4 regions of the Planctobacterium sp. AWM4_229 genome follow, and region 3 is predicted to be linked to each of the others. Evidence: predicted binding sites of a transcription regulator. Region 3 holds the regulator's gene; each other region holds the start of a gene.
What was found. The regulator FNR, encoded in region 3, switches genes on or off when oxygen is low (the NO sensors DNR and NnrR bind a similar motif). The targets are predictions, from matches to a motif close to TTGATCTAGATCAA.
Positions count from the first base shown of each region.

Region 1 (7,746 bases), on a different contig from region 3:
TAGATTTTGTCAGGCTGATGACCATGCTCTGTTTAGTCATGGCCATCAGATCATTAATAGTGGGGAGGCGGTTTGAGCCGGGCTCTTTAAGAGCTATCTGTTTAAGCGGGCGATGGTTTCTTCCAGCATGCTTCTCGGGCAACCAAAGTTGATCCTGAAAAAGTCTGGGTCAGCAAAGTCTGCACCTGGTGACGGCCCGACACCTTTGTTTTCTGCCCAGGTTTGGGGTAATTCGACACCAAGTTTGCTACCATCAATCCAGGCCAAGAACGTGGCCTGAGGCAACAACATATTCAGCCCTTCGATTTGATTGATCTGTTGGTATAGGTATTCACGGTTGCCTTTAAGGTATTGGAGCAAGGTGTCGTACCATTGATCGCATTGAGTGAAGGCGGTTTCGGTGGCCACCAAACCCAATATGGTCACCCAAGGCACGATGCCCATCATGGCTTTATTGAAATTCGCTCTTAGCTTGGCATCAGGAATAATGGCAAATGAGGTGCCAAGTCCGGCGACGTTAAAGGTTTTACTGGCCGCCATTAGGGTGACACTGTTGCTTTCAAGTGCTGGTATCGCCCCTGCTGGCAGGTGCGTGGCATTGTCATCTAATACCAGATCACAGTGAATTTCATCGGAGATCAGCAATACCTGGTTTTGCTCACAGATTCGGGCAATCTCAGCCAGTTCTTGTTGCGTGAACACCGTGCCCGCCGGATTTCCGGGATTACACACGATAAATAGCTTGCAAGCAGGGTCTTTCGCGGCTTCTTCAAGAGCATTAAGATCGATGGTCCATCGCTCGTTTTCAACAATGGTGGGGATATCAACGCGCTCTAATTGATTGATCCCCGGGGCCGCTAACAATGGCGGGTAGTTAGGCGTTTGCACAATGACTTTATCTCCGGCTTGGCAATAGGCCTGACATGCAACATTGAAGGCGGGTACAACACCGGGCGTCCATACAATCCATTCTGGTTTTATCTGCCAGTTGTGTTGCTTTTGTAACCAACGACATACCGCATTATTCGCTGGCTCGTAACGGGAAGGCAAATGATAGCCTAATAAGCCGTGATCAGTTCGAGATTTAATGGCATCTAAAATTGGCTGGGCACATTTAAATTCTGTATCGGCGACCCACATAGGGAAAATGTCTTTGCCTTCATATTTTTGCCATTTCAACGAATAGGTGTCACTGCGATCAGTTCGGATGTCAAAGTCGGATAGGGTATAGGGCATGGGAAAACTGCTATATCAAAATGGTTGTTATTAATGATTGCGCAACTATAGCTTTGGCCTGCATCAAAATACCAAGAATGTTGGGTTGTATATTATAACAAAGCCCGGATCACATCGGAGATACTAGGAATTACCGGTTGGTTGCGCACCGGGAACCAATTTTTGCACTTTATTGTGCAAACTGTTGGCGGTAAAAGGTTTGGCCAGAAAATCAGTCACACCCGCCTGAACAGCTCGGATCACATAATCCTTGGAAGCATTGCCAGTGACCATCAAAAAGGGAATGTCTTCACTTAGGATTCTCACTTCTTTCAAAAATTCCAGGCCGTTCATCCCCGGCACTTCCCAGTCACTGATGATCATTGCGAAGTATGCGGGATCTTTTTTAAAGCGAGATAACGCTTTAGCACAACTGGACTGAATATCTATGTCACCTAATTGCAGTTCCCGCAACATGTGACGCAAAAGCTCTTGAGTGAGCTCTTCGTCGTCAATCACCAAAATATTGGGACCTTTTGACATGGCCATAGTTTGATTTCTCCAGTGACTCGCGAATTTCCTTGGGAATCAAAGATAGCCTTAATCGCTGGCAAATTAAAGGGACAATTCTTTGATCACGATCAAAATGCACAATATTTGAACGAGGGATAATGACAGCAACTAAATAGCGGAGTGAACATCATGAGAGAAAGAGATAATGTTGGCGTTCTGGATACTGCAATTAGAGCAGTAGTTGCATGTGTACTATTAGCCTTGGCAATTGAAGGTATGTTCAGTGCGACAGTGAGTATTGTATTTTTAGTGTTAGGCTCTGCGCTGTTTGTAAGCAGTGCCACAGGTGTTTGCTTACTGTACAAAGCTCTGGGTATCGATACCTATCACTTAAAATACTGAGCAGAGACTATTGCAGTAATGAATACAAAAAACGGGAGCAGCTGCTCCCGTTTTTTTATTCGCTTTTTCGCTTACATTAGTGCGTAAACAAACACTAAGCTCAATGCCAGTCCTGATACACCAAAGAAACCGTATTCTACTTGAGAGCGTATAGCGTCGCCTTCTTTAACCGGTAAAAACGCCATGATCAGACTGCTCATACCGAGTGTAAACGCCATTAAAAATAAACCAAAAACAAACGCTGAGATCCACTCACCCATGTCAAAAACCTTATTTAATTTTTCACCTAGACTAATTATGCCCTAAAATCAGAGTATTGGCAGTGAGCCAGATCAAAAAACTTCGAATTTAACCTATTTCTGTCAGGAAAACCCATGAAAGTCGCTGTAATTGGAGCTGGATGGTTAGGCTTTTCATTATGTAAAGCATTACAAAAACAAGGTGTAGAGGTGGTTGCCAGCAAACGAGATAGCGAGCAGGCAGAAAAATTAACCTTTGAAGGGCTGGATACTTTTGAATATCAGCTAGGTGCAAGGCTCCCAGAGGCTTTAAAGTTGTGCAGTCATTTTGTGATCAACATTGGTGCTGGTCGAAGGGGGTTTCAAAAAGCGTTGTTTGAGCAGCAAATGCAAGAGCTTATGCAGCAATGTCTGGATACGGCTGATAAAAAACTATTGTTTATCAGTACCACCTCAGTGTATGGCGAAGCGAATCAGACATTTACTGAGGAAACGCTCCCAGATCCTATTAGTGACTCAGCCAAGGCCCATGTTGCGATTGAGCAATTTTTGCGAGATAAGTTTGCGCAACAATCCAGTATTTTACGATTGGCGGGACTCATTGCTGAGGACAGACACCCGGTGTATTACCTGGAAGGGAAAAAGGATATTACAGCGGCTCATAAGATGGTGAACCTGGTGCACAGGGATGATGCCATCGCTGCTATCAGGGCTATCCTTGACAAGCAGCTTTGGGGGGATGTGTTCCACCTGTGCGCTACTTCCCATCCGACCCGGCGAAACTACTATACTAAAGCGGCAGAATTACTGGAGTTAGTGCCGCCAGAGTTTTTGGATAACAGCGACCAGCCTGCAACCGGAAAATGCATTGATCCTGGCGTTACCCTGGAAAAGCTAGGACTTACTCTGCAATATGCCAGTCCCTTTGATATGCTGCCGCAAGAGGGTGAGTAGATACTCCGGGGAATCAAAAAAGGTCGGCATAGCCGACCTTTTTAATACATTAATAATAAGTTAGCCTATCAACCCGGCACCGAAATATTTCAGAGCTACGGTATTGATAAAGATTAACAACAGAATAAATGGAATAAAGGTGCCAATGGAAAAATCCACATATTTCTGGAACAGACTATTTTTGAATTCTGGCTCGCCCTCTTCCAACGCTTTGTTGAGGTTTGCCGATTTCCAGCGATAAACCACAAAGATACAAATCAGGAAGCCATTGAGTGGCAATATGGTGTCGTAAAATACATCATAGATGAGATCGAAGAAGGATTTCTCTGATCCCGCATAAGTAATAAAGTGAGTGGTAAAGTCCAGCATTCCGAAGGAAGTTGCTGAGATTGCGGCGAATACCACCATCGCTGCACCCAACAAGGTAAGCGAAGACTTACGGCTTAAATTTCTCTCATCCATAATAGCCGCATTAGGTACCTCTAAAATTGAAACCAGCGAAGTGATGGCGGCAAAAAATACCAGCAAGAAGAACACCGAACCGACTATGCTGGCACCCACGTAGCCGATAGTGGTTTGCAGGGCCAAAAATATCTTCGGCAGGAAGCTGAATATCATGCTTAACGAAGAATCACTCAATTCGGCGGTATTGGTGTTAGGGTTGAAAGAAAATATTGCCGGTAAAATCATCAGGCCTGCAATAAACGCGACCCCAGTATCCATTAAGGCCACCATTTTCGCCGAGCCTGGGATGCCATCACGCTTGCCCAGATATGAGCCGTAAGTGATCAGTATCCCCATACCCAGAGACAAGGAGAAGAAGGCTTGGGATAAGGCCGCGCTCACTACTGTCGCATTAATCTTGCTAAAGTCCGGCACCAGGTAGTACTCAACACCTGCAAAGGCGTTGTCCAGAGACAATACAAAAATAACCATCCCTACTAACATCACAAATAGCGTGGGCATGAGTATTTTTGCGGCTTTTTCAATACCTTGCTTTACCCCTCCCAACAGGATCAGGAAGACAATCGCGGTGACAATTGCCATAAAGGTAAATACCGTGCCAGCATTGACGAAATTATCGAAAAAGTCAGGTTCCGCTAGTTTCGCTAGATCCCCGGTAACAGAGAAATATAGATAACCAAAAATCCAAACCGTGATCACCATATAAAATACGGCAATCATGAAGGGAGTGATAATGGAAAGCCAACCAGCTATGTGCCAATGTTTTTCATTCGGTGCAATGGTTTTATAGGCACCTAGTGGATCTTTACGGCTATGACGACCTGCCGCCATCTCGGCCAACATCACTGGGAGGCAAATAAAGAATACAAATATGGCGTAAATAAGCAGAAACGCGGCGCCACCATTTTTAGTGGCTGCAACGGGGAATCCCACCATATTTCCTATACCGACAGCTGAGCCTGCTGCCGCCAGAATAAATCCTAATCGAGAGCCAAACTCTTCGCGGGGTGCATTCATACTGATGAATCCTTAGACTTCTTGTAATTGTTGTATTGGTGCCACTCAACCCCGGCAAGGTAAAAATCACATCAGGTGATTGCACACAGGGGAGGAGGCTATTTTACCGTCCGGGTAAAAGATCAACACGCTCTACACTTGTTGTTTATTGTTATTTTACGCAGGTTACGCAATGTAAACTGCTTGTTAACGGCGCTATGCTAGCAGCCCTCAAGGAAAATGTCCTTATTTAATATGACAAATATGTGTCGCGATTGAGAACAGTGAAGCAAGTTTTGTTTACACTACGAGCGGCATAAGGAGTGAGGTGTTAGTTACCAAGGAATGGGTTTGTTTTGCCAGTCAAGGTACCAGGGAGGCGGGGAATCCGGGGGCGAGTTTAAAATGTCAAACAAACAGTTAGCAGTGAATTCAGGTGTGAATAATTTCTCCGGTTTTATGTTGCGTTGAAAAGGTTCAGAAAGTCGAGTGTCGACAGTGCCGGGATGGTAGGCGATGAGATTACAAGCCTTAGCGCGTCGTTGATATTCTATCTGCGCAGTCTTAAGCAGCATATTTAAAGCCGACTTAGAAGCCCTGTAGCCATACCAGCCACCCAAACCATTATCGCTAATGCTACCTACACGGGCACTAAAAAATACAATATTGCTGGCCTCTGGATTTACTTTGCTTATTAATCCTTTTAGCCATAAAGCTGGCAAAATACTGTTGATGCGGAAGTATTCTGAGAGGGACCTTTCGCCGATATCCTCTAGTTTTTTTTCCGGAGTAATAGAAGCAGAACTGTCGTGTAGTACGCCGATGGTACTTATTACTAGATCGAAGTGCCGCTCTGGGAATGTTGCGCAGCACTGGGCGATACTCTGTTCGTTTTGATGTGGCAGGGAAATCCAATCGGTTTTAGTGAGATGGGCTGGTTCAGGCCGCCGTGATATCGCGGTGATTTGCGCTACATCGGGGTTACTCTCAAATTTTGCCTGGCAAGCTTCGGCAATGCCGCCGGAAGCGCCAATTAGCAGTACGTGCTTGAACCTGGATGAAGGATTCACAACGGCTTACCTGTCAATGCTGCAGCTTTGACAGCGAGCTTGCCCGGTTAGCCAGCGGGACAGCGTGAAGCGATGTTTGGCAAACTGAAGGTAACAATAATCAGCGATGACTTTTACAACCGGCCACCTCAATGGCGCAATTAACCAGCCTTTACCCACTAATCGCCAGGCGTGGTAGGTAACATCCAGCCCGGTTAACAATGTCTTGCTTGATTGATCTTCCAGGTAACCATGCAGTTTGCTCATTGCTGCCTGATGGCTAACCTCAGGAAAACGCGTTGCAAACTCCGGGGCATTGATATCGGCAAGTTGTATTTTGTGTTGCGAGTCGGCCTTCATCAGGTGGCGCATCTCCTTTACACACAAAGGGCATTGCCCGTCGTATAAAATGGTCAGTTGCTCTTGTTTCACAAGGTGGTTATTGCTCGGTTATAGGTTATAAGATAAAAGCTAAGCTGCGAATCATTGAATTTCGATTTATCATAGCTATATACAGCTCAAACAACCAAATGGATCCACAGTGAAATTATTAAAAGAAGCGACATTAGCAGGCGGCTGCTTTTGGTGTATTGAAGGTGCTTTTAATCAACTGCAAGGCATTATCTCGGCAAAGTCTGGTTATGCTGGTGGTGAGGTTAAAAATCCTACTTACGAACAGGTATGCTCCGGCAAGAGTGGTCATGCTGAAGTTGTCCGATTGGTTTTTGATGAAGAGCAGATAAGCTTCGAAGAAATCTTGCAGGTATTTTTTACCTTACACGATCCAACGCAGCTCAATCGACAAGGCAACGATATCGGTCCGCAATACCGATCAGCGATTTTTTACCACGATGATGAACAAAAGCAACAGTCGCTATCATTTATTCAGAAAATGGCCAATGAGGGTGTTTGGACGGATAAGATTGTTACAGAGGTTGCGCCACTGAGTAACTACTCAGAAGCAGAGAAGTATCATCAAGGTTATGCCAAAGATAATCCGCAGAACCAATATTGCGCCATGGTAGTTAATCCAAAATTGGCTAAATTTCGACAAACCTTCGCTGCACGTTTGAAATCCGATGTCGCCAATGATGCTTAATCGCGCTATAGATTGAAATCATTGCCGTAGATAACAAAAAAGCGTCAAAGTTACCTTTGACGCTTTTTTTAATTTTGAATATCCCTCTCAGCACTCCGTGCACCGACTTGTCCGCAAGTCGTTCCCGATAACCCTGAATCCATTTATCCCAACTTCTTGTCGGGGCGCAATTTTCATTGCGGGTCCATCAAATCCTATGTTACACAGCTCCGTCTGCGTTCCCTTTCCTTTATCCTTACAACCGCTAATCCTTCCCTGCGGCCTCCTTTGACGCTTTACATCCTGTCCCAATGTTTCCTTGTGACGGGACTAACTATAAGTGAATTGATAATTTTTTTTTGATGACAAGGCGCTGTTTAATGACAATTTGGTTACATAAATCCACATTGTTTTCGTAAAAATCTAATAAAAACATATGGTTATACTTTTTGGTCAGTTTGGGCGTGTTCAAATGAACTAGTATTTCTCACAGTGATGTAGGAAATCTCTTACAAAGAAAGTGGCATATTTCTTAGATGTTTCTGACAGGCTGTAATCCCGGAGGGTACCAGGGGTGAAAATAGATTAATATTACAGAAGGTTACAGAGATGGAGACCTTGAGTACTCAATTATTACTGGGTACAAGCCGTTTCAAGATCTCCGACTTTTTGCACATTATTTTTTGAAAATCTCATTAAAATAGTGAGCAATTCTGACACCCGCTTGCTTCAGGCGCTTTTTAACGGTGGGCATGTGCTCATATTTGTAATTCCAGGACAGCTTTGCATTGGCCTCTGGATAAATTTCCATGCGAATTTTTTGGCTTTCTGCCAT
Region 1 covers NZ_JBSWWX010000004.1:396,220-403,965, forward strand. Annotated here, with positions in the region: gene ACXAGP_RS11025 (MalY/PatB family protein) at 94-1,236, opposite strand; gene ACXAGP_RS11030 (response regulator) at 1,360-1,764, opposite strand; gene ACXAGP_RS11035 (YgaP family membrane protein) at 1,918-2,130, shown strand; gene ACXAGP_RS11040 (hypothetical protein) at 2,202-2,390, opposite strand; gene ACXAGP_RS11045 (NAD-dependent epimerase/dehydratase family protein) at 2,505-3,323, shown strand; gene ACXAGP_RS11050 (sodium-dependent transporter) at 3,384-4,805, opposite strand; gene ACXAGP_RS11055 (SDR family NAD(P)-dependent oxidoreductase) at 5,120-5,854, opposite strand; gene ACXAGP_RS11060 (thiol-disulfide oxidoreductase DCC family protein) at 5,861-6,265, opposite strand; gene msrA (peptide-methionine (S)-S-oxide reductase MsrA) at 6,375-6,932, shown strand; gene ACXAGP_RS11070 (S1/P1 nuclease) at 7,588-7,746, opposite strand, start outside.
Region 1: the regulator FNR is predicted to act here: its motif matches at 1,847-1,860, upstream of ACXAGP_RS11035 (YgaP family membrane protein).

Region 2 (7,746 bases), on a different contig from region 3:
TTTTTTAAACATCTGAGAATGACCATTTACTTCGATGCTCAGCATCGGATTTGTTATAAATATGTTAAATTAATGGTGGGACGATTCAGATCTGGAAATCCCCCAGAAAAAATTTAAAAAATTTTTGCGAGGCTACTGGTGGATTTTAATTTGTGATTCGTTTTACTCAGTGATTGCAATTAAGAACAGAACAAAATGCCATTAGACTCTACAATTCACGATGCTTACATGGCGGCCAGAAATGGCCTGTCACGCATGGTATCGCGTCTGGTGCCACCTAAAGAGGTGGAAGATATTGTACAGGAAACCTATGTTCGACTTTGTCAGGTTGAAAAACCTAAGTCGATCTCTGAGCCCAAGTCTTTTTTGTACCGTACCGCCAAAAACCTCGCTCTGGATCATTTAAAAAGAGCGGAAACTCGTCTGACTGACTGCCCCGAAGACAGTTTAGACAGCGTATTATTGGAACAAACGGTCGATAACACCTTACAAACTGTGGTGAGCGATCAGGAGTTTGGCCATTTTTGCGAAGCAGTTCGCCAACTCCCTGTCACTTGCCGCAAAGTGTTTGTCTTGAAAAAGGTGTACGGCTATTCCCAAAAGGAAATAGCAAAAATGATGAATATTAGTGAAAGTACTATCGAAAAACACATCGCTCAGGGAATGAAACGCAGTATGCTCTACGTTATGCAAAAACAGCAAAATGCTGTGGCCACAGAAACCGAATTCGTTAAGGGAGGAAAATCCCGATGAAGGATAATGTGATTTCCATTGAAGCTGCTCGCAAGGCAAATGAAGCAGAAGTGTTGGATGCCGCCGCTGACTGGATTGCCAAAATGGACCGTGGTTTAAAAAGCGATGAGGAGCAGGCCCTCAAAAACTGGCTTCAGGCCGATGAACAGCATCGCGAAATGTTATTCAAAATGGCGAAACTGTGGGACAACATGGCGGCACTGGAAAGGTTAAAATCGCTGTTTCCCGAACCGCCGGTTAAACAACAAAGCCGCAGCCCTTATGCCATCGCAGCTTCATTTTTCTTATTGGCGGGATTGCTGGCTTTTATCTGGAATAGCTCGGATTTGGGTTTCCTGGCAGAGGATGAGCTAGTTGTACTGTCGGAACAGCGCTTTGAAACCGGTACAGGGGATTCCAAAAAAGTCACCTTGTCTGATGGCAGCCAACTGGCCATCAATACCAACACCTCAGTGAAGGTCACCTTTACCGCACAACAACGGGTAATTGAGTTGTATCGAGGTGAAGTGCATGTGCAGGTAGCACATGATAAAGAAAAGCCCTTGAGTGTGTATGCGGCAAGACAAATTATTCAAGCCGTCGGCACCGCTTTTAATGTGGAATTACTCACCGACCAGGTTGAGCTGATTGTGACGGAAGGCAAGGTGCGCGTCGGAAAACAAACTGAAAACAATGACAACCCTTTGCAACCCCAACAGATAAGATTAAAAGACAGCTTGCCTGCATTGGAGCAAGGACAAAAAACGCTGCTCAGTGAGCAAGCGCTGGTCATAGAATCGGTAGCCAGCTCAGAAATAGACGCGGCATTATCCTGGCAACAAGGCAATCTGGTATTTCGCGGTGAGCCACTGGCACAGGTTTTAGCCGAAGTAAGTCGTTACAATGCAGTAAAATTCGAACTGACCAACCAGCAGCTCAATCAAATTCAAGTGGCGGGCCTGTTTAAAACCAATGACTTGTCGGGCTTTTTAAGCGCCTTGCAACAAAACTTTGATATCCAGCATCAACGCACTGCTGACAATCGTATCCTGTTGCGCCAGGGCAGTTAATGGCGCAACAGCATCTGGTCACACCAGTAGATACCACAGTTTATTTATTAAACTGTGGTATTGTCCTTTAGAAACCGCTTTCTTGACATCAACCTGAGAACCAAAACATGGCAGAACACAATAATAAAAACAACTCGACACAGGACAGTGTCGCCCCGGCTGCACAAATCGCCGCTGCAGAGGAACAAGCCGTTTCCGTTGCTTACGTTATCTTTATTTCTGCGGTCGCCGCCATTGGTGGCTTCTTATTTGGCTTTGACTCAGGTGTTATCAACGGTACGGTTAGTGCTCTGGAGAAAGCGTTCAACGCCAACGATGTGGCCACCGGATTCAATGTAGCCTCGGTTTTACTCGGCTGTGCACTGGGTGCACTGTTGGCGGGTCCCATCGCCGATAAAGTTGGTCGTAAACCCGTGATGATAATCACCGCGATCATTTTTGCGGTGAGTGCATTCGGCTCTGGTATTGCCGACAGTTCTCCAGAATTTATCTTTTACCGCTTATTGGGCGGCCTGGGCGTGGGAGCAGCCTCTGTGTTAGCGCCCGCCTATATTTCTGAAGTGGCTCCGGCAAGTTTGCGCGGACGCTTAGCTACTTTGCAACAGATGGCGATTGTTTTGGGGCTATTCGCCGCATTTTTAAGTAATTTTACCATTGCATCTTACACTGGCGGGGCCAGTGAGGCAGGTTGGCTGGGGATTGATTCCTGGCGCTGGATGTTCTGGATGGAGATCATTCCTGCCACGCTGTTTTTTATCGGCGTGTTATTGATCCCGGAATCACCGCGCTTTTTAGTGGCGCAAGGTGAAGATAACGAAGCCAAAGGCGTATTCGAACGCATCGCACCCGGCGTCGCGACCGCCCAAATCGATGAAATCAAACGCTCATTAAAGAGCGACCACAAACCGGCATTGCGTGATCTCTTTATCGAAGGAGGCCGCAAAATTCACCCCATTATCTGGGTGGGTGTCGCCTTGTCAGTATTCCAGCAATTTGTGGGGATTAACGTGGTGTTTTATTACGGTGCGGAGCTATGGCAAGCAGCGGGATTTGACGAGTCGCAATCATTGTTTATTAATGTCTTAGGGGGTGTTACTAATGTAGCTTCCACCTTTATCGCCATCGCCCTGATAGATAAAATCGGCCGTAAACCCCTGTTGCTTATCGGCAGTACCGGTATGGCCATTATGCTTTCCATTCTTACTTACCTGTTCAGTACTGCAGGACTGGACGAAGCCGGAAAACTTGCCTTGACCGACGCCAATGGCACCTTCGCTCTGGTGGCGGCAAATCTCTATATCGTGTTTTTTGGTATGAGCTGGGGTCCGGTAGTCTGGGTGTTATTGGGTGAAATGTTCAACAACCGTATTCGCGGTGCCGCACTGGCACTGGCCGCCAGTGCACAGTGGCTGGCCAACTTCTTGGTAACCATGACCTTCCCCATCCTGCTCACCCAAACCGGCTTAGGTGGTGCTTACGGTTTGTATGCTTCCAGCGCCCTGATCAGCTTATTCTTTGTGCATCGCTACGTTAAAGAAACACGCGGCAGACGCCTGGAAGAAATGTAATAGCGACTGGCAATCATAGACAGAAGGACCCGGACGGGTCCTTTATTTATTTAACGTGAGTTGCCACAAAACTATCCAACTGTGCCACGGACCGGATCACATGCATTGTTTTATCGCTGGTTAGCGTCTCCAGTCTTTGCAAAAATTGCACGTTCCAGAATTTCGGACAAAGCTTTAAAACCTTGTAACTTTGTAAAGTCCCATGCCAAATCGAGCTCCCTTCGGGCCAACCTTCTGGTTTTTTAAACAATCCTTTCAAAAAGCGTTTTGTCACCAGCCAATAAGTCGTTGTGTAAGGTAAATCAATATAAATTACTGTATCGGCGGCTTCTAATCGCTTGTTAAAGGAGTGCAAGGAATTCATGGGCCCAAATCCCTCAATGATCCACTCTTGCGCAGCAATGATATTTTGATGAATCGCCTCATAGTCGGCGCGCTCAATTTCCGCACCATTGGCCTGATACAAAATTGAGTCCAGGGCATAAAGCTTAATACCCGTCGCCGCAGCTAACTTTTTGCTAAGGGTGGATTTTCCGCTTGCGGGTTTACCAATGATGGCGATTTTTTTCATCTTGCTTCCTCCATGTTGCCCAAAGGCGGAAACAAAAAACCCGCCTGCCGGGCGGGTTTGATATCGATTTACGACAGCACAAATCCCACCATTCCTAAGGAATGATGATAAAAATTCGAGCTATCGGTAACAATTTAACAGTGTTCATGTTCTTTATAGTCGTGCAGTCGCAAGGCAATGTCAACGGCTCACTGACCACCATCAAATCAACAATGTATCAGGGTGTTTCTGCGCTGAAACTTTGCCTTACGGTAGTTAGACTACTTTGGAAAATCGTTGGGCGGCTTTGTGTTTTGCCATATATTCATCAAACACCATGCAAATGCTGCGCAGTAATAAGCGCGAATCCGGGTGTACTATGATGGCTTGTTCCGTCAACTTGATGAGATTGTCCTGTTCGAATGTCTTTAACAAGTCCAGTTCCGTTGTAAAGTGCTCAGCAAAGCTCACTTCAAACAACTCCTCCAACTCCCCAATGTCCAGGCGCAAATTGGTCATCAATTGGGTGATGATATAACCTCGGAGCTGATCTTCTTCAGACTTTACCAAACCTCGCTCAATGGCGTGTTGCTGTTCGTCCAACATTTGATAATAATCCGCGGGATTTTTACAATTCTGGCTATAGACGTTACAGATAGAGCTAATGGCACTGACACCAAACCCCACTAAATCCGTATATTGCAAAGTGGTGTAGCCTTGAAAATTACGTCCAAGGCGCTTTTCATTGAGGGCAATGGCCAGCTCATCTCCGGGCTTAGCAAAATGATCTATGCCAATCATTTGATATCCCGCCTCAGTGAAGCGCTCAATGGCAAGACGCATCAGCTTTAACTTATCTTCCGGACCGGGCAACCAGCTATCTTTGATTTTGCGCTGTGCAGCGAATTTCTGTGGCATATGAGCATAGTTAAACAAGGAAATTCTATCGGGATTAATGTTTAAAACATCTTCGATGGTTTGCTCAAAACCCAGCGGGGTTTGCAATGGTAGGCCATAAACCAGATCCAGATTGATGGACTTAATACCGGCTGTTTTTGCGCCCTTGCTTAAACGAGATACCAGTTCAGTAGGTTGAACTCGGTTGATGGCAATCTGCACCTGCTTATCGGTATCCTGCACCCCCATGCTGATTCGATTTACCCCCAGAAACGCCAGTCCACGGATGTATTCAACAGTGGTTTCCCGAGGATCGATCTCCAGACTAATTTCTGGTAACTCATCCAGGTTATAATGGCTTTTAATCGTCGATAGAATGTCTTTAACCTCTTCCAAAGACAGCATTCCCGGGGTACCACCCCCAAAATGAATTTGTATCACATGATGATTTTTAAAAAGTTCTGAACGCAAGATTATTTCTTTTTTCAAATAATCAACATATTGCGCAATCTTGTCCCGATTCCGAGTGATGATCTTGTTGCAACCACAGTAATAACAAAGGCTGTGACAGAAAGGCACGTGAATATAGATAGCCAGCTCCGGGTTCGCCGCCAGCAAAGCCGCTTTGCGAAACTCTCTGTCAGTGAACTCAGTGTTAAACTCTAATGCTGTAGGATAAGAAGTGTAACGAGGCCCCGACATGCCATATTTGTTGAGCATTGACTGATTAAAAAGCCCATCGTGTTGACCTTGCATAACATCCACCTTATTAAAGCGCCATCTGAAAAACGTGAAAACGGAGGCTGAAAAATACCAGTAAGGTGGCTTGAGAAGCTTAATCTAAATCAAATTATGCAATGTTAACGAGTAAAAACGCTATATCCCAACGGATACCTGTAGTCACAAATCTTCAGGTAAATATTAATCCCACTTAACATTTACTTTGGAAACACTTTTGGCGCATAAAAAAGCATTAAAAGAGATAAATATTTTCTATAAAAATTGCGTGATTTTCAGGCACATTTCGCTACAATCTGCGGTCCAAATTATGACGCTCAGATGACAAAACAAAATTTCGGAATCTGAACCTGGTTTAGCAGTTTTATACAGGAATAGTGTTGCAATGGCGGCAGCTGTCTTTAATTTATCTGATATTAACAACCTGATGCGCGAGCTTCAGGGTGATGTGGTGTTGTACCCAACTTTTGAACATATTTTTATGGAAAGCCTATATCCGGATGGCATTATTCTGGATGCTTATGGGCGTACCCAGGCTCAGGCAGAAGCCGCGGAAGAAAAATTCCGTCCAGATACCAGTCGCATAATCACCGGTAAAATCCCCAGAGCGCTGATCATGAAAAATGACAAGGGACTTTACATCTGTAACAATTTGAAAGACGAATTAACACCATTCAGACGCGGCGCTATCGCGTTTGCGAAAGGTTGTAACCCGATTACCGATGACGACTGGGCCAAATATACCCGTCAAATCGCGCCGGGTGAGATCAACCAAATTATCCCTATCGCCGATGTTGTGGCTGCTATCCGTGCCAAATCAGACACCTTGGTGGTGGAAATTGGTCAGCAAAGCCAATCTGCGGCATAAGCCTCTTTAGCAGCGCCTGGTTGTCAGCGCTGCTTGCCAACTCTCCTTAATTCTGATGCCTCTATTTCGCTTCCGCAAGGCAAAAACACATCAAAAAGCTGAACTACTTTGGCAAGAACAGTGTGTCCAGATTACGCGAAAGGCGATGAAATCCATTCGCCTCAAAGTACAGCATGATGGGCAACTCAATGTTAGCTGTCCGTATCAGGTAACGGATGCGCAAATCAGGGATTTTTTAAACCAAAGACTCAACTGGATTACGCAACAGCAGCAACGACTAGCCAGCTCTCAGCAACAAGTTGAAGCCACAAATAATGCCCGAGCCATGTGTTTATGGGGACAGCAATACGCCTTTGAAAAAAGCCCGTCAGCAAGTCGACATTATAAAATCCATCACGATGAAGCGGCAATCTACCTGCCCCGACTACCCGTAAACAACGAGGCAGCAACCATAGTGCGGCAACAAATCTGGCGCGATGAGCTAAAACAACTCATGCAAACTTTATTACCCCAGTGGCAAGCTGCTATGAATGTTGAAGTGGCTTTTTGGAATGTAAAGAATATGAGAACTAAGTGGGGCAGTTGCAACGTTACCAGGCAACGTGTCTGGCTAAGCTTGCAATTGGCTCAATATCCCCAGCAATGTACTGAAATGGTACTGGTTCACGAATTGACTCACCTTTTAGAAGCCTCCCACAACCAGCGCTTTTATCAACTAATGGATAGCTTCTTGCCAAACTGGCGAGATGCGGACTCGCTGCTGAAACACCGAACTTACCCACATTAAGGAACATAGGTGTTCTCACTTAGCCATAAAATAAGATTATTGTGAAGTAAGCCACAATCCTGCCTATTCGGTGGGATTTTCCATTGCCGATAAACAAAACACATGGGTATGATGGGTAATACAAAGTTATCCAATGCGATAACTGTGTTTGCAACAGGCTATTGCCAGAAGTTCTCAGGCAAAATCCAGGTTTTACGCCATACTGTTGAATAGGTATCGCGCAAGATCGGGTGGCAAGATGCACTCGAGTGACAACTTACTGTACCCAAACTTCAACTCACGGGATTGCTTAAGTGTCTGATTTAAATAACCAATATGATGTGAAAGACGTGGAATTTCTGGATAATTTTTTAACACACTGTACCGTCAAAGAATATCGCCGCCACGCGGTGATTGTGCGCCAGGGCGAACACACACAAAAGCTGTATTTTTTACTCAAAGGCTCCGTATCGGTTATTCGTCAGCATGAGGACGATAAAGATATTGTGTTGGCATACCTGAACCAAGGCTCTTTTTTTGGCGAGATGGGTTTGTTT
Region 2 covers NZ_JBSWWX010000002.1:175,526-183,271, forward strand. Annotated here, with positions in the region: gene ACXAGP_RS03885 (diguanylate cyclase) at 1-12, opposite strand, end outside; gene ACXAGP_RS03890 (RNA polymerase sigma factor) at 196-753, shown strand; gene ACXAGP_RS03895 (FecR family protein) at 750-1,802, shown strand; gene ACXAGP_RS03900 (sugar porter family MFS transporter) at 1,910-3,370, shown strand; gene ACXAGP_RS03905 (P-loop NTPase family protein) at 3,417-3,941, opposite strand; gene hemN (oxygen-independent coproporphyrinogen III oxidase) at 4,197-5,573, opposite strand; gene ACXAGP_RS03915 (DUF3085 domain-containing protein) at 5,941-6,423, shown strand; gene ACXAGP_RS03920 (YgjP family zinc-dependent metalloprotease) at 6,569-7,210, shown strand; gene crp (cAMP-activated global transcriptional regulator CRP) at 7,504-7,746, shown strand, end outside.
Region 2: the regulator FNR is predicted to act here: its motif matches at 5,653-5,666, upstream of hemN (oxygen-independent coproporphyrinogen III oxidase).

Region 3 (7,746 bases):
TGGTTTTCATTGTGTTCTCCAGAACCTTTTTTCGTAAATAACGCGTATGTGCTCTAACTTAGTTTTAACTATGGCAAATTGAATGCCAATTGAAATGTCCAATAAAAACAATAAGATATGATTTTCATCGGACGTCTTATGGAATCAAAATACTAATTTCTGGCCAATATGACTAATAAACTAAAGTTTTCACTAACTATAAGAACAGGCGTGAAATATTTATTTATCGTCATAGCTGTTCAGGCAATGCATTCCAATTTCTTGCTGCTATACTAGTCGCCCTCAAAATAGCAAAGGTTTAAATCGTTGTTAGAAAAAAACACGCAAAAAACACAAGCCAGTGTTGAGTCTGCCCTTAATGGCGATTATGAGTTTGATTTAAAAGCGGTTTTTGATGAAGGTTGGAAACTGACACAAGCCGATAAATCTTCGATAGTTCAGGGCATGTTGGTGGTGATTGTGATTGCCATGACCATCATGCTAATGGCCGCTTATGTTTCTGAGGCAAAAGGCATTTCCTGGGAGGAACCTGGTTTTCGCTTCGGCCTGGATATCATTATGGCAGTACTGATTGCCCCATTAACCGCGGCATTGATGATGATGGGGATTAAATCCAGTGTGGGGCGTAAAAATTATTTGGCGGATCTGTTTGGCTTCATTAATCGCACACTTGTCATTACCGTTACTGTGGTCATGACCACGGCTATCGTGCAAATTGGCCTTTTATTCCTGGTGTTGCCGGGTCTATATTTAATGATAGCTACTGGCTTTGCGATACCATTGGTGCTTGAAAAAAACATGTTGCCCGCAAAAGCCATATTTACCTCCATTAAAGTGGTAAATCATCAATGGCTTAACTTCGTAAAATTATACGCGGTATTTTTTGCGCTGTTGTTGTTGGTGGCACTTACATTCGGTATTGCAATGATCTGGGTTGCTCCTTTCTACTATAATGTAAAGGGGATTTTGTATCGGGATATCTTTGGAGTACAAAGTGCAGAAACGATTTCGCAATCAGAAGGTGAAGTTATGACAACCGCAGAAGCTCAATCTTCTGAGTTCAAAACACTTGATCAGAGCGGTAAAGACGACCACTTCAATGCATAAGTCATTGCGTTCTCGGTTGTGGATTGGAGGCGTAACATTAATAGGTGTTGTTGCGTTTTTATATCCGTTCCTGCTGCCCCCCCAACCACCGGCAGAAGCCGTTACTACTCGGTTAGTCACGGCGGAGCCGATCCCCGATTTTGCATCTTTTCAGCAGGTGACAGAGAAAAAGCGCGCGTTTTTCAGTTATCTGTTACCAGAGATAGAAAAGCAAAATGAAATCATACTGTCGCAACGTACATTTATTTTAGCATTACAAAGTTTATGGCTTGCCAAAGGTCAAAAAGCTGATGCGCTTAGTCCCGCACAGCACAAACGCCTGGCGGAACTAGCGCAAGAGTACAATGTTAAGTTTCCGGGGCTTAGCGCCACTTTTTTTGACAAGCTACTGACTAAAGTCGACATTGTTCCCAAGGAACTGGTATTGGTTCAGGCGGCTAATGAGTCAGCCTGGGGAACATCTCGTTTTGCGCGCCAGGGTTATAACTTTTTTGGTATGTGGTGTTATCGCAAAGGTTGTGGTTTTGTGCCGCGCCAGCGGGACGACGACATGAATCATGAAGTGGCTAAATACAGGAATTTGTCCCAAGGGGTGGCCAAATACTTAAATACCCTAAATCGACATTTTGCTTACCAGGATTTGCGCTATATACGCGCAGTATTACGCAAAACACAGCAACCTATTACCGCTGAAATGCTGGCTGAGGGGTTGTTGCATTACTCAGAGCGCGGCCAGGCTTATGTGGAAGAGCTTCAAGCCATGATCCGCGTAAATCGAAAACATATGAACTATGCACAGGAACAAACAGTTGAAAATGGTTAGATGGATTCTATTGTTGGTAATTGGATTAAGTAGTAACTCTCTCCAGGCAGGTGAGTTGCACCTTGAGTACGCCGATTTTTATAGTCACCTGAGAAAACTAAACGGTGAAGAACTACAGTCCCTACAGTTCGCCTTTGGCTTTTTACACGTGCAAAGCAAAGATTTGTGTCAGGTATCATCTGTGTTGATTGATACTGATAAAAAAGATATCGATGTTCCGGTTCAGGCGAATCGTCGCTTTGTATTGCCCAATGAAAAAGCGTTAAAAATGGCTAAGGCCAGATTACTGGTCAAGTTAGAAGAGCCCCAAAACCAATGTGATTTATCGGTGCTTTTGGAAGTGAAACCCGAGTCGTTAACCGAGCCCGTCAATGCTTCGCAGCTGCTGAGCTATTTTCATTCTTTTGAGGCATTCTTTGACAAAATGGGGGGCTTTTTGTCGTTTATGATGCCATCGCCTGAGGGGCTACAAATTACCTTTACCGAACCCAACACTGTACCCAAAGCCTTTGCCACCATTGCAAAGTTTGATGGTGAACATTGGCAGATAAAACAAGAGGATATTCAGCGACTATTGGCTGATACTCAGTTGAGCGGCATCAAGCAGATCACTGCGTTGATGCCAGATTAATACCTAATTTATACCCTAGCTTAATTCTATCGTTTCAACTTCTGAATTCGTTGATTCAACCGCTGGATCGGTAAATTCCGGCGTATCAAAAGCGATATCACCTTCTTCAGGGACTTCGCCCGTAGTGCTGATGTCGACAAAATTATACAAATTGGGATCCGCAAGGTGGGATGGGGTGACATTTTGCAGTGCACGGAACATGTTCTCAATGCGTCCCGGATATTGTTTCGACCAGTCCTGTAGCATGTTTTTAATCATCTTACGCTGCAGATTTTCCTGTGAGCCGCAGAGATTGCAGGGAATGATTGGGAATTCCATTTTTTCCGCGTATTTGGCGATATCTTTTTCACTGGCATAAGCTAGTGGACGAATAACGATATTCTTGCCATCGTCGCTCACCAACTTGGGCGGCATAGACTTCATGCGGCCACCATGGAACATGTTGAGTAACAGGGTTTCCAGCATGTCATCACGATGATGTCCCAAAGCTATCTTGGTGGCCCCAAGTTCCTGTGCTGTGCGGTACAAAATGCCGCGTCTTAGCCTGCTGCACAAAGAGCAGGTGGTTTTACCTTCTGGGATTTTTTCTTTGACTATTGAATAAGTATCTTCGTTTACTATTAAATACTCGACGCCGATTTTATCCAGGTATTGCGGTAGCACATGCTCAGGGAAGCCTGGCTGTTTTTGATCCAGGTTCACCGCCACGATATCAAAATGGATAGGGGCGATATTTTTCAAGAACATCAAAATATCCAGCAGGGTATAACTGTCTTTTCCACCCGATAAGCACACCATCACCTTGTCACCGTCTTCAATCATATTGAAGTCGGCAATGGCTTTTCCAACACAACGACGCAGTCGTTTCTGCAATTTGTTGAAACTGTATTGCTGTTTACTTTTAGTGAGGTGATTAACTGCTTCGGACATCGACCGCTACTCTATACTTGTATGAAAAACATGCTGTAAAAATGGCGGCAGAGTATAACGCAAAAATCCCCCAAAGTAACATATTTGCTACTGTGGGAGATTGCAAAGTCGTTTAATTTATTAGAGCTTTACTGGGGATTCAAAACCTTCGGGTTTGAGAGCCAATACATCGCAGTCCAGCATATCTATGACATGTTCAGCGGTATTGCCAATCAGCGCGGCTGAAATACCTTGACGGCCAACCGTGCCGATAACAACGAGTTCTGCATCAAACTTTTTCGCGATTGCTGGGATCACGTCTTCCGGTAAACCTTCTTTCACATGGCAATGTGCCACATCCACGCCTAAATTTTCAGCATGTTGTTTCATACAGGCAACATGATGATCGTTGACTGATTGATTGTAGGTTTGCGGGTCGAATTCGGGGATCTCAATAGCAATATTAATGGGTGTGCCGGGGAAGGAATTCACCAGATGCACATGGCCTTTTAGAACGGTAGCCATGTCTTTACAGGTTTCAGTGATGCGCTTATTCAGTGATTGGTGAGCTTCGTCTTCTGTGCCGACATTGACCGCACCAAGAACAACACCATTTTCCGGCCAGGCATGATCTTTAACCAGTAATACGGATACTGGCGCTTTGCGCAACAGGTGCCAATCGGTGGGGGTGAATATGACTGATTTTAAGGTGTCGTGTTGCTGCGTGCCTTTGACGATGAGATCATAGTTCTCTGCCATGGCCTCCACAATAATGCTCTCATAAGGACGGTTGTGCCAGACAACTTTTACATCTACTTTGACGCTTTGGGCATTGGATTGTTGCTCAATCATGCCCACCAACCACTCCGTGCGATCATCAACTACCGCCTGTCGCATCATTTCACGTTCTTCAACAGACAACATAGTCGTCATGTCATAAGAAAAATCGTAGATGCTGAGAAACGCAGTGACGCTTCCGTCACATTTGTTAGCCAATTCAAGCGCTCGCGCCAGCGACTTTTGTTGCTCCTGGGTCGGATCAATAACAGCCAAAATTTTGTTAAAACCACTCATAGCCATTTCCTGATGTAATAAACGAACACTCTTAGTGTAAGAAAAGCATCAAAAATTTGCCACTATGAGCCTTGTTCTGGATCAATTAGGTGCTGATTTTTCTCACTTGCATTCAGGAGAGAAGGTTTTACTTTTTTCTTCCAGCAGTTGCGTATCAAGGATATTGATAAGTTTACCTTCCACTGAAAGCAAACCTTCCTTGTTGAATTTAGATAGTAAGCGAGAAATGGTTTCTACCGTTAAACCGAGAAAGTTGCCGATTTCGCTACGAGTCATGGTTAAGCGAAATTGGGTGGCGGAAAAACCACGTTGATTGAAGCGCAGCGACAACGAATGTAAAAAATAGGCCAAACGTTCTTCGGCAGTACGTTGATTGAGCAACATAAACATCTGTTGGTCTTGTTTAATTTCAGCACTCATTAAGCGCATCAGTTGTTTGCGCAGGGCGGGCAGTTCATCAGCTAGATTGTCTAGCGTAGCAAAGGGAATTTCACATACCATGGAGGTTTCAAGCGCATGAGTTACAGTTTGATGTGCTTCTTCAGACATGCTGTCGAAACCAATAACTTCACCCGGTAAATGGAAAGCCGTGATCTGCTCTTCACCACTTTGACTGATGGCATAAGATTTAAAGGAGCCTGAACGGACGGCGAACAAGGAGGTAAGCTTATCGCCGGTTTCAAACAAACGCTCGCCTTTTTGAATGGGGCGCTTGCGTTGAATGATATCGTCCAGTTTATCTAGCTCGTTATTGCTTAAATTAAACGGTAAGCAGAGTTGACTGAAACTGCAGTTTTGACAATTTAGAGGATAGCGAGCTTGACTTACCATTTAAACAAAAGGCTCCTTGCAATAATTTAAGCGTACTATAAATGATGCTGTAGGCTTTGTGCAATGATAAAGGCACCATAAGCAACAAGTGCCAGTGCAATTATCTGTTTTGTTCGGGGGGCTTGTGTCACAGCCAGCAATTGTTTAGCGGACAGCGCCAGTAATAAGGTGGCAGGTAATGTGCCCAAACCAAAACACATCATCAAAAACGCACTATTTACGGCATCACCTGTTGCCATGCTCCATGCCAGTGTTGAATATACCAGCCCACAGGGTAACCAGCCCCAGATCAGGCCATAGGGCAGTGCATGCAATGGTGTTTTAAAAGGAACGAAGCGTTTTGCGATGGGGGATATCTTGCGCCACAACCGTGCGCCTGCTGATTCAAGCTTTGAAAGCACTCGCCACCAGTTGCCGATATAAGCCCCAAGTAACACAAGCATAATGCCACTGAGTAGTTTAAGTAGCGCGATGCCTGAGCCAATTTGATGGCTGAATACCTGGCCTAGCGCACCCGCTATTAGACCCGCCGCACCATAGCTCAGGATACGTCCCAGATTGTAAGACAAAGCGTAAGGTAGCAGTGGTTTGTTGTTTGGAATTGCATAGTTTAATCCAGCAATAACACCTCCGCACATGGCACTACAATGCACGCTACCAGCAATGCCTATGAGAAAGGCAGCAGCAAATTCTGGTAGCACTTAGAGTTTGTCTTTAGGTCGTGAGGCTTGGGCGTCTTTAATGTCATCGTCAAACAGAATACTGTGACCGTGGCGTTCCAGGTCCTTAAATTGCTCACTTTTTACAGCCCAGAAAAAAATTGCGATGGCCACAATCACCAGAATGATGGCAATGGGGATCAAAACGTAAATAATACTCATATCAAGTCTCTTTTTTCTTGCTAATTCTAAGCGAGTTAAATGTCACAATGAGTGAACTCAACGACATACCTATGACTGCACCCCAAGGAGGTAATAGCCCGGAAACTGCAAAAGGTAATACCAATAAATTATAACCCAATGCCCAGGCGAAGTTTTGCTTGATAATGCGTTGGTTTTTTTGGGCAACTGATAACAGTGCTGAAATAGCAAAGAAGTTGTCTTTCAGCATAATGATATCCGCGGCATTTTGAGCAAAGTCGCTGGCGCCATTTACGGCCACGGAAATATTAGCACCAGCCAGTACCGGAGCATCATTAACGCCATCACCAACCATTAGTACAATATTACCGTTGTGCTGTAAATTTTGTAGGTAGTCTAATTTTTGCTCTGGTTTCATGCTGTGTTGAAAACCAGCAAGTTTGAGCTTTGTGGCCAGGTCAGACACTTTGCGTTCATTGTCACCGCTGAGTAACAATGTGTTTTTGCTTTGGAATTTATTGAAAAATGACTGCACGGCTTCTCGAAGTGCATCTTCTAAGGAAAAACTCGCTATCAGCTCGTAGTTATCACCTGACTGACGAGCAAGATAAACATCGGCACCTAATTGATTGGGATTTTGTGTGGTAAATTCCGGATTACCAATACGGTATTTCTCTTTGTCGATTTGTCCTTCGATACCGGCTCCCGGGTGAACTTCTATGCCTGAACAAGTTAGCTTTTCATCACTTGTAAATGCCTTGGCGATAGGGTGCTCGGAGTGTTCTTCTAATGATGCAGCAATGCTCAGAACCTGCTCATCTGCAAGGGAACTGTGGTTTTTCCAGTTAACGATGCCCGGAGTTCCCTTGGTTAAGGTCCCGGTTTTATCAAAGGCAAAAACATCCACCTTAGTAATGGTTTCCAACAGGTCCGTACGCTTTATCACTAACCCCACTTCATTGAGTTTACTCATAGCGGCCGTAAAAGCCGTAGGAGTAGCCAAACCCAGTGCACAAGGGCAGGTGGCGACTAATACTGATACTGTGATCCAGAGCGCATCTTGTGGTGATGCGTAATACCAATAACTGAAGGTAAGGACCGAAATTATCAATACTAACGTAACAAAAATACCGGCTAACCTGTCTGCAGCAATGGCAAACCGAGGCTTTTCTGAAAAGGCGAGCTCCTGTGCGCGACTAATCTGATTAATAGTAGAGTTGGTTAAAGTCGCTGAGACCCGAGCATTAATGGGGTTTGAAATATTGATACTACCGCCATAAAGCGCATCGTTTTTACTTTTAACCACAGGGGAAGATTCGCCGGTCAGCAAGGCTTCATCCAGCTCAGCTGCATCTGATAGTAAAACACAATCAACCGGAACGGTATCGCCGGTTTTTATCAAGATTTGCTGTCCCGCTTTTAAGGATTTAGCTGGTACTTCATGCGCCGCATTGTCGTCGTGAATGAGTCTTGCAAATTGCGGTAATTGCTTGGTGATATTGTTGCCTGTG
Region 3 covers NZ_JBSWWX010000012.1:26,061-33,806, forward strand. Annotated here, with positions in the region: gene ACXAGP_RS20565 (hypothetical protein) at 1-10, opposite strand, end outside; gene ACXAGP_RS20570 (hypothetical protein) at 307-1,107, shown strand; gene ACXAGP_RS20575 (glucosaminidase domain-containing protein) at 1,100-1,930, shown strand; gene ACXAGP_RS20580 (DUF2987 domain-containing protein) at 1,923-2,561, shown strand; gene ttcA (tRNA 2-thiocytidine(32) synthetase TtcA) at 2,577-3,491, opposite strand; gene uspE (universal stress protein UspE) at 3,612-4,544, opposite strand; gene fnr (fumarate/nitrate reduction transcriptional regulator Fnr) at 4,647-5,375, opposite strand; gene ACXAGP_RS20600 (sulfite exporter TauE/SafE family protein) at 5,411-6,076, opposite strand; gene ccoS (cbb3-type cytochrome oxidase assembly protein CcoS) at 6,077-6,256, opposite strand; gene ACXAGP_RS20610 (heavy metal translocating P-type ATPase) at 6,258-7,746, opposite strand, start outside.

Region 4 (7,746 bases), on a different contig from region 3:
TGGAAAGAGTGCTATTGGTTTCGGTATCGGCAGAAAATACTCCGCCATCAGAAAAATTCAGCTGTTGCGCGGTAGAGACGTAAAATGCGCCGGGCACGTCCACTTTTGCGCCTTCGCCAAACACCACGCCAGCGGGATTAATAAAATAAAAGTCAGCTGTGCCAATTTCCGATTCAATTCGACCTTGAATTTGGCTTGGGGTACCGCCTGTAACGCGACTAATGACATTACTGATGCTGTCGCTGCCGGTGAAGGTGGCAGACTGGTCAATTAACAAGTCGAATTGACTGAAACTGTGGAACAGGTTGTTGCCACTTAATGTGCCTAAAGACTGTTCAATGGTGTAATTGGGGCCTGACAGGTCGGTTGCTTCACCCATAGTACCATCAGTGATCACTTGTGCAGATGTTGTAGCACCAAACAATGCGCTACTTAAAGCGAGGGTGAGTTTCGATTTGCTCAGCATAGTCAGGCCGATTCCGTTTGCATGATACTGTTTATGAGTATATCTAATCACAGGCTAAAATCATTGCCTGAATGTCAAAAGTCATGCTTTATCACAGATGATGAATTTATAACTGCACAAAGTTCATTTTTTGTCATTAATCCCCGTATTTGCACTATTTTTCTTTGAGCAAATAACAGGTTTGTTTCGCATCCCACAAACCTTGTTCTTGCCAGTGCTCAAGTGTGGCTTTGTCCAGAGTGAAATCTTTGAGATTGTCGTGCCATGGGGGCGCCGCACCTTCATGAAAAGCCTTTTGCCAGCCGAGCCAGGCATCAATTTTTTGCGGAGCAAAACGCGGGTCGTTGCGCTCTCCCAAAGCATAAACTCCAATGGGAGCATTGCGGCCTTTTACCACGACATTAGCGATGAAGCGAACCGCAAGCTCAAGCTCTTGGGCAGGCTTTACCAAGTCTTCTGTGATCAAGATTTCGGTATTAAAATAGCGAGTCAGGCTTTCAACTCGGCTAGCCAAATTGAGGGGATCCCCCAAGCAGCCAAATTTCTGGATCCCGTTTTGCGGCCCCAGATTTCCCATCATAACCCGGCCGCTGGTTAACCCGATACCCGCGCCGATAAAACCAGAGATAGTGGTCAGCGTTTCTGCTGGAATTTCAAAGGTTTTGTTTTCCGCCAAGGTATTAAAAAAATGTTGTTGCCTACGGGCCATATCTATCGCGCCGCGCAAGGCCAGGCGCTGCTGTTCAATCAAGGAGGTGCCTTGATGAACAGGCCAGTAAAAACACACCATGTCGCCCACGTAAGACTCTAGCCAACCAGAGTACTGATTTTGTGTCGACAAGGTGGTTTCTTCAAAGTACTGATTTAACAAGTGAAACACATAGGCGGGATCTTTCAGTTCACTGGTCACATTGGAGTACTTGGCGATATCACTCATTAGAATGACGGCATCGATATGCTTGTGCACAAACTTCTTATCGCCTTTGTACTTAAGCAATAGACTGCGTATCTGAGGGGGAATGTATTGCGCCATGAGTTTGGCCTTAGCGGTTCCCAGGGAAATATGTGTCGCTAAAACCAATACAGTGCCAATCCCTGCACTGGCTACACTGGCTGCAACTGGCCATAGCTGTGTGGGTATTGAAACAAAACATAGAAAACAACTGCCAGCTAATACCAATATTGGTGCCATTAACGCAATAACGGTACGCGCATAAGCGCCCAATAGTACGCCGATGAAACTACTGACCAATAGTAACAAGAGGCGTTGTCCCAAAGCGGGTCTCACTGGTGCATCGCCTTGCATTGCTGTCTCTACCGCATCGGCTAAAAACTGAGGTCCAGAGATAAACTGGCGCGGTGAGCCAAAAGCCGAAAGCATTGGGGTTACTTTGATATCGGTGGCTTCTGTAGGCTCAGTTAACTGCAATATCACCACCCGATTTTCAAAGCGCTTTTGCATATCCGCTGTGGCTGTGAAAGGCGCGCAGGAAACCAGTTCACTCAGTGGAGTGAGGGGCTGTTCCGGGCGTTCAGAAAACTGCTGTTTAGGATGAGAAAAGCGAATTCGTTTGCAAGGTTTATCTTCACATTGCTCTGTATGACTAAGGTCCGGTGTCAGCTTTAAGCGCTCGCCTTGCAGTTTCGTCACTTTGGGGATCACCGCCTGCTCAGCCAAATTCATCCAACGAAATGAGGCGTTGAAGGCACCTTCACTGCGTTTGTGTACCGATGCGTCTGCGATGAGCCTGTGCAACTGTTGAGTATTGTTTTCCAGCTGGAAAAAATCCACTGGCAATAGCGTTTCGCCAAAGTAATTTTGTAAAAGGTTGATGGTGATGAAGTCGTCGTTTTCGGCAAACTGAGGGCGCGCAATAAAAAAGCGTTGAAACTGCGCTTCGCTTAAATTGTCAAAGGGCACAAGGTTGGCCGAGGCTTGCCAGCGAAATTGATTAGGCAGCCCATCTTGTTGGTATTTCTCGATACAAGTTGCATAGCTGGTGCGATGATCATATTCATACAGAACGGCATCCATAAATACCGCAGTGGCACCCATTTCGAACACACGTTGTGCCGCAAGCGCATAGAGCGGGAGTGTCTGGCGGCGACTGACAAAGCCCGGAATACCGGGATCCAAGGCTACGAGGCTAACGTGTTGCCACTCATTTCCGGCGTTGTGGACGACTGCTGCATCATGGAAAAAAGCATCAAACCGCGTTTCCAGTTTAGAATCAAACAGCAAGCCAACGCTGAAAGCAACGAAAACGAAAATACCTAATAAAAGCGGCTTCCTGATGGGCAATGGATGTCGAAATCTGTGCAGCAAAGTAAACCCTAAGCGTTTTAGTATTATCCAGTAGGCTAGTTCATCACTGATTGGGCAAAAAACTGCTTACTACAATCTTTGAACTTGGCCTATTATTGTATACAGTGCATTGACTGTCACTGCAAAGGTAAGCTGTAAATTGGGTTAGTAATGGTGAACTTGCTCAAAACACAGACTTATCTGACTTTACAACCTTTAATGGAATCTCGGGTTAATTTTACTAAATAATTATGAAGCCGCTGTCCTACCAATCAAAATTAAAAGCTGTTGATGTCATTCAACGGTTAGACTTTTTCAAGGGCATTTCTAAGTTTGATATCGCCAGTCTCACCAAATCGGAACAGCTTTTCTGGTTTGGTGAGCGCGATGAGACCATCATGCAGGTGGGGGAGCCCGATGATAAAAGTTTTTATTTGGTGCTTACCGGCATATTGGATGTTTACGACAAAAAGAAGAACTTTATCCGAGAGTTAAAAGGCGGGAGTTTCTTGGGTGAAATTGGGTTTATATTGGGCGAAACTCGCACTGCTACCGTCATAGTCCATGAAGACTGTATCCTGATGCGCATAACTCAGGAAGAAATGAATAAGTTTCCTCTGGGCATGAAGGACAAGATAAAAGATAAGATTATAGAAGGCCTGGCTGCCAGAGTGCTTTCCCTTAACAAAACCTGTGCCGTCCTGTACGACAATATCCGCAAAGGGTCATAGGCCTACATTGAATGAATGCAGGCCCCGCACCATTTACTGACTTTTCTTGATAATCGCCAGCAGCTCATCTTTTAATAACAGACGCTCTTTCTTACGCTCGTGCAGATAATCGTCAGACGTATTTTCAGCACCCACTTCAATGCGATGAATCTCATGCTCAACGTCATTGTATTTTTCGTGAAGATTACGGAAGTGATTGTCGTTCATCTTCAAATTGTGGATCTGATCTTTAAACTCCGGTAATTCTGCGGCGAGGCTGTGGTTTTCAATGCTCATAGTGTTTAGCTCCATTGCTGTCGTGTTCTTTTTGATGACTACAATTCTAAAGCGCCGGAAATTCGGATTTTTTGATGTCGATCATAAATCTCTATTTTTACTGATATTTATCTCTATTGTCCGGGGTTACCCGCTAGCCTGACCAGGGGGTTTTTGAATATACTAGTGCTCGACAAATTTACACGATCGAGTTATTGGAAAAGGGCTATGGATTTTATCTGGATATTTTTTGCGTTTGCCTGTGGTTTGGCCTGCCGCCTTGCATCGTTACCCCCTTTAATCGGCTTTCTCAGCGCCGGTTTCATTTTAAATTATATGGGAATGGAGCCCGCTGCCGGGCTGGAAACTCTGGCTAATCTCGGCATCACCTTAATGCTGTTTACCATTGGTTTAAAGCTTAACGTAAAACAGTTATTTAAACCTGAGGTCTGGGGCGGTACCGCAGGGCCCATGGTGCTGTGGGTGAGTTTGTTTTCTATTTTCAGCTTGCTATACGCCACTTTTGGCCTGAGCTATTTTGCTGGACTCGATTTAAAAACCGCCGCTTTATTGGGTTTTGCCCTGAGTTTTTCCAGCACGGTTTGTATCGTCAAAATACTGGAAGAAAGCGGTGAAATGAAAACTCGCCATGGCAAATTGGCCATTGGCATCTTAGTTATGCAAGACATTCTGGCTGTGGTATTTTTGGTTTTGGCTACAGGCAAAATTCCCTCTATCTACGCCTTGGCCCTGCTGGCATTGCCCTTGATTAAGCCTCTGTTGGATAGACTAATCCATGCAGCGGGGCACGGTGAGTTGTTACCTTTAACCGGCTTTTTCCTCGCGCTTGGTGGTTATGAGCTGTTTACCCTGGTTGGGGTTAAAGGCGATTTGGGCGCGTTGATTTTTGGTTTGTTACTCAGTAGTCATGTGAAAGCCTCTGAGCTGTCCAAAGCGCTAATGGGTTTTAAAGATTTATTCCTGATTGGCTTTTTCCTGTCCATTGGCTTTACTGCCTTACCCACCCTTGAAATGCTGGCGATGGCAGCGTTCATTTGCATCTTGATCCCTTGCAAGTTCCTGTTTTTCTTCTTCTTGATGACACGATTAAATTTGCGCGGCCGTACTTCTTTTCTGAGTAGCTTGTCCCTCAGCAATTACAGTGAGTTTGGCTTGATCGTCGCCGCATTGGCGGTGGCAAACGGTTGGTTGGGAGATCATTGGCTGGTTATTTTAGCCATCGCGGTTTCCATCAGCTTTGTGATCAGCAGTATCGTTTATCGCCACGCCCACCGTATCTATACCAGCAAAAAATCCTGGATTAATAAATTGGAAACCGATACTCGCCTGGCAGAAGATCACTATGCTCAACCGGGAGACGCCAAAGTTTTAGTGGTGGGTATGGGACGAGTGGGCAAGGGCAGTTACCAGGCATTGCGTCATACCATGGGGGATGACGTTTGGGGAATTGATGCTGAAAGTGAACGTATTGAAACACTCCAGAGAAAGGGCTACCAGGTGATTTGCGCTGATGCCGAAGATATCGACTTTTGGGAGTCTATTGAACTGTCACATATTCGCTTGGTGATGCTGGCTTTACCTGCCACGGACGACATAATTAACGTTTACGAGCAATTGGAAGCTGCGGGTTTTGACGGCGAAATAGCCGCTATAGCCCGGTATAGTGATGATCGCAAAAAGTTGGAACGCTCTGGCATAGACCATGTTTTCAACTTTTATGCTGAGGCTGGCGCGGGTTTCGCTGAGGAAAGTAAGCGCTTAATCTCAGGTGCAGTGTAATTATTTTTACCCTGCAAGCATAGACACTAGCTTGCGGGGTGCGTTACTTCACCTTGATAAAACGGTTTGCACTGCGAAGCTGAGTTTTTTAGGGTTTTAAGCAAACCGGAAATAGGGGCTATAGCTGAGTCTAACAAAGATTGCGCTATGGCACTGGAGGGATTGGACATAGCGCCGTTCAGCGTTTGTTTGATATCTGCGCAACCCGCTTTGTCTAGCAGTGCAAAGGTAAAGTCCTTGAAGGTCTTTTGACCGGGATTTACCTGACCATCAAACGCCAGGCGATATTCATCGGTGGCCAACGCCGTGTTTTTAAACAGGATTGCGCCCTTATCCATAGCACCATTCACTTGTAATTGAGGGATCAGTGTTTCACCACCAGAGGTAGCCGCTCCCGCACCCAAATCAAACATATTTGCAGCTAAAATCCCGATAGGGCCTGTCACCAGGAAACTGCCAACGTCCTTCCAGTCACTTTCTTTACTGTCTTTAAAGCCTTTCACAATTTTATTGATGTCGATCCCGGTAAGCTTTCCGTTATTCAGGCCAATGGCGAAATCACCGGAAAGGCTTTGCAACAGGCTATGTGGATCTTCAAGTAGGCCGCGAGTATCCAATAATCCTGAAAGTTTTATATTGCCTGAAGGGAGCACTGGCGAATCCTTCAGCAAACCTTGAAACTCATCCATATTGATTTGACTGTCATTAATTTGCAGTTTGATGACTTTCTCGCCTTGCTCACTGCTAATAATCGACTCCAGATCCAGCAGGCTTTTTGCAGTGTCCAGGCTCATCTTCAACTCACTGGAAAGGTTGGCAATAAGACTTTGTGGATTGGTCAGTTCGCCTTGTGCATTGATGTTACCCGCCAAGCTTAATAAGCCCTGTAACGGTATGGGAAGCTCTGGTGCCAGTGGTGCGAAATCCTCCAGGTTTAGCTTGCTGTCTGCTATCGCCAGTTGAATATCGGCTTGTTCTTTCGGATTTTTAATGGTCCCCGAAAGTGCGAGCTGCGAGGTTTGGGAGTTCAGTTCAAAGCGCTGGATATTGATGGTTTTTTCGGTAGCCATGATATCTGTACCGATCTGGCCAAAGTTTGCCCCTTGCGCGCTTATGTTCGCAACGCTGAGATTCGCGTTAATCGGAGCCTTATCCTGCAAGAGGACTATTTCAGCATTCTCCGCGATGTTCAGGTTTTTAAGAGTTAGCGTAAGGTTCTCAATCAGAAACTGTTGCAAGGCTGAGGTGTCTCGGAAGCTGGCATTTTCAATACTGATTTTCTTGACGATGATGCGATTGACCGGCAACGGTTCTGGCTTACCTTGTGGTTCGGGAGTGGAATTTTCTGCTTGTGTCGCTAACCAGCTGTCGAGCGCCTGCATATCGATGTCAATACGTGGTGCCAGAAGGCGAATTTCGTTGACCACTATGTTTTTGCTGAAGGCATCCAGCACATTGACATCCGCGATTAGCGTCCCTATGTCACCATTGGCGATTGGACCAGCAAGTTTTATGTCATTGAGTTTTATTTTCCCTGGTGTTAGCAAACTGTGTTCGATAACAGTAAAGCTGATACTGTGGCTTTCGACATCTTCGAGATAAGGGGTTGCCTGTCCCTTAAACCAGTTGGCATCCCAAGCAAAAATGATCACCAGAATGAGCAGAAAAGGCGCTGAGATTAAGCCAATTAGCGTTTTTTTGCGGGCATTCATGGTGGGGCAACTCCGGTTTTAATGATCAACCATAAGAGTGTATATCAAATTGCCAAGGCGCGCTGTTGTGCTTCGCTATCAAACAGTTGTAAGGGCAGATCAAAGCCATGTTTTTGTAAGAAATTACAGCTTTCTTTAACTGAAAAACACTTGTGAACCTTTATCTGCTTGGTACTGCCAAAGCTAAGTAAAAAGTCTCCTTGGTCAGCGCGATCCACAAGCCAGACTTCCTGAGATTGATTGCGGCGGTCGGTATCGAGACTGTTGGCAAACTGGCCTGCGATATTATTGGCGTGGATATGGCAGTCACGCATATCCACGAGCAATGACCATGTATTCCGGTTTACTTGTTTGATTGTGTCACTGAGCTGTGACATGTAACACAAGTCGATGGCGGGGTGCCAATCACCTCTTAATGTCACACAAATCACTTTGTTGTGGATGGTAATATCGAACCAGGCGGGGATCATACTGCTA
Region 4 covers NZ_JBSWWX010000004.1:238,258-246,003, forward strand. Annotated here, with positions in the region: gene ACXAGP_RS10340 (two-partner secretion domain-containing protein) at 1-466, opposite strand, end outside; gene ACXAGP_RS10345 (adenylate/guanylate cyclase domain-containing protein) at 621-2,792, opposite strand; gene ACXAGP_RS10350 (cyclic nucleotide-binding domain-containing protein) at 3,023-3,502, shown strand; gene ACXAGP_RS10355 (HP1242/YdcH family protein) at 3,536-3,778, opposite strand; gene ACXAGP_RS10360 (cation:proton antiporter domain-containing protein) at 3,986-5,557, shown strand; gene ACXAGP_RS10365 (AsmA family protein) at 5,584-7,269, opposite strand; gene ACXAGP_RS10370 (hypothetical protein) at 7,314-7,691, opposite strand.
Region 4: the regulator FNR is predicted to act here: its motif matches at 3,850-3,863, upstream of ACXAGP_RS10355 (HP1242/YdcH family protein).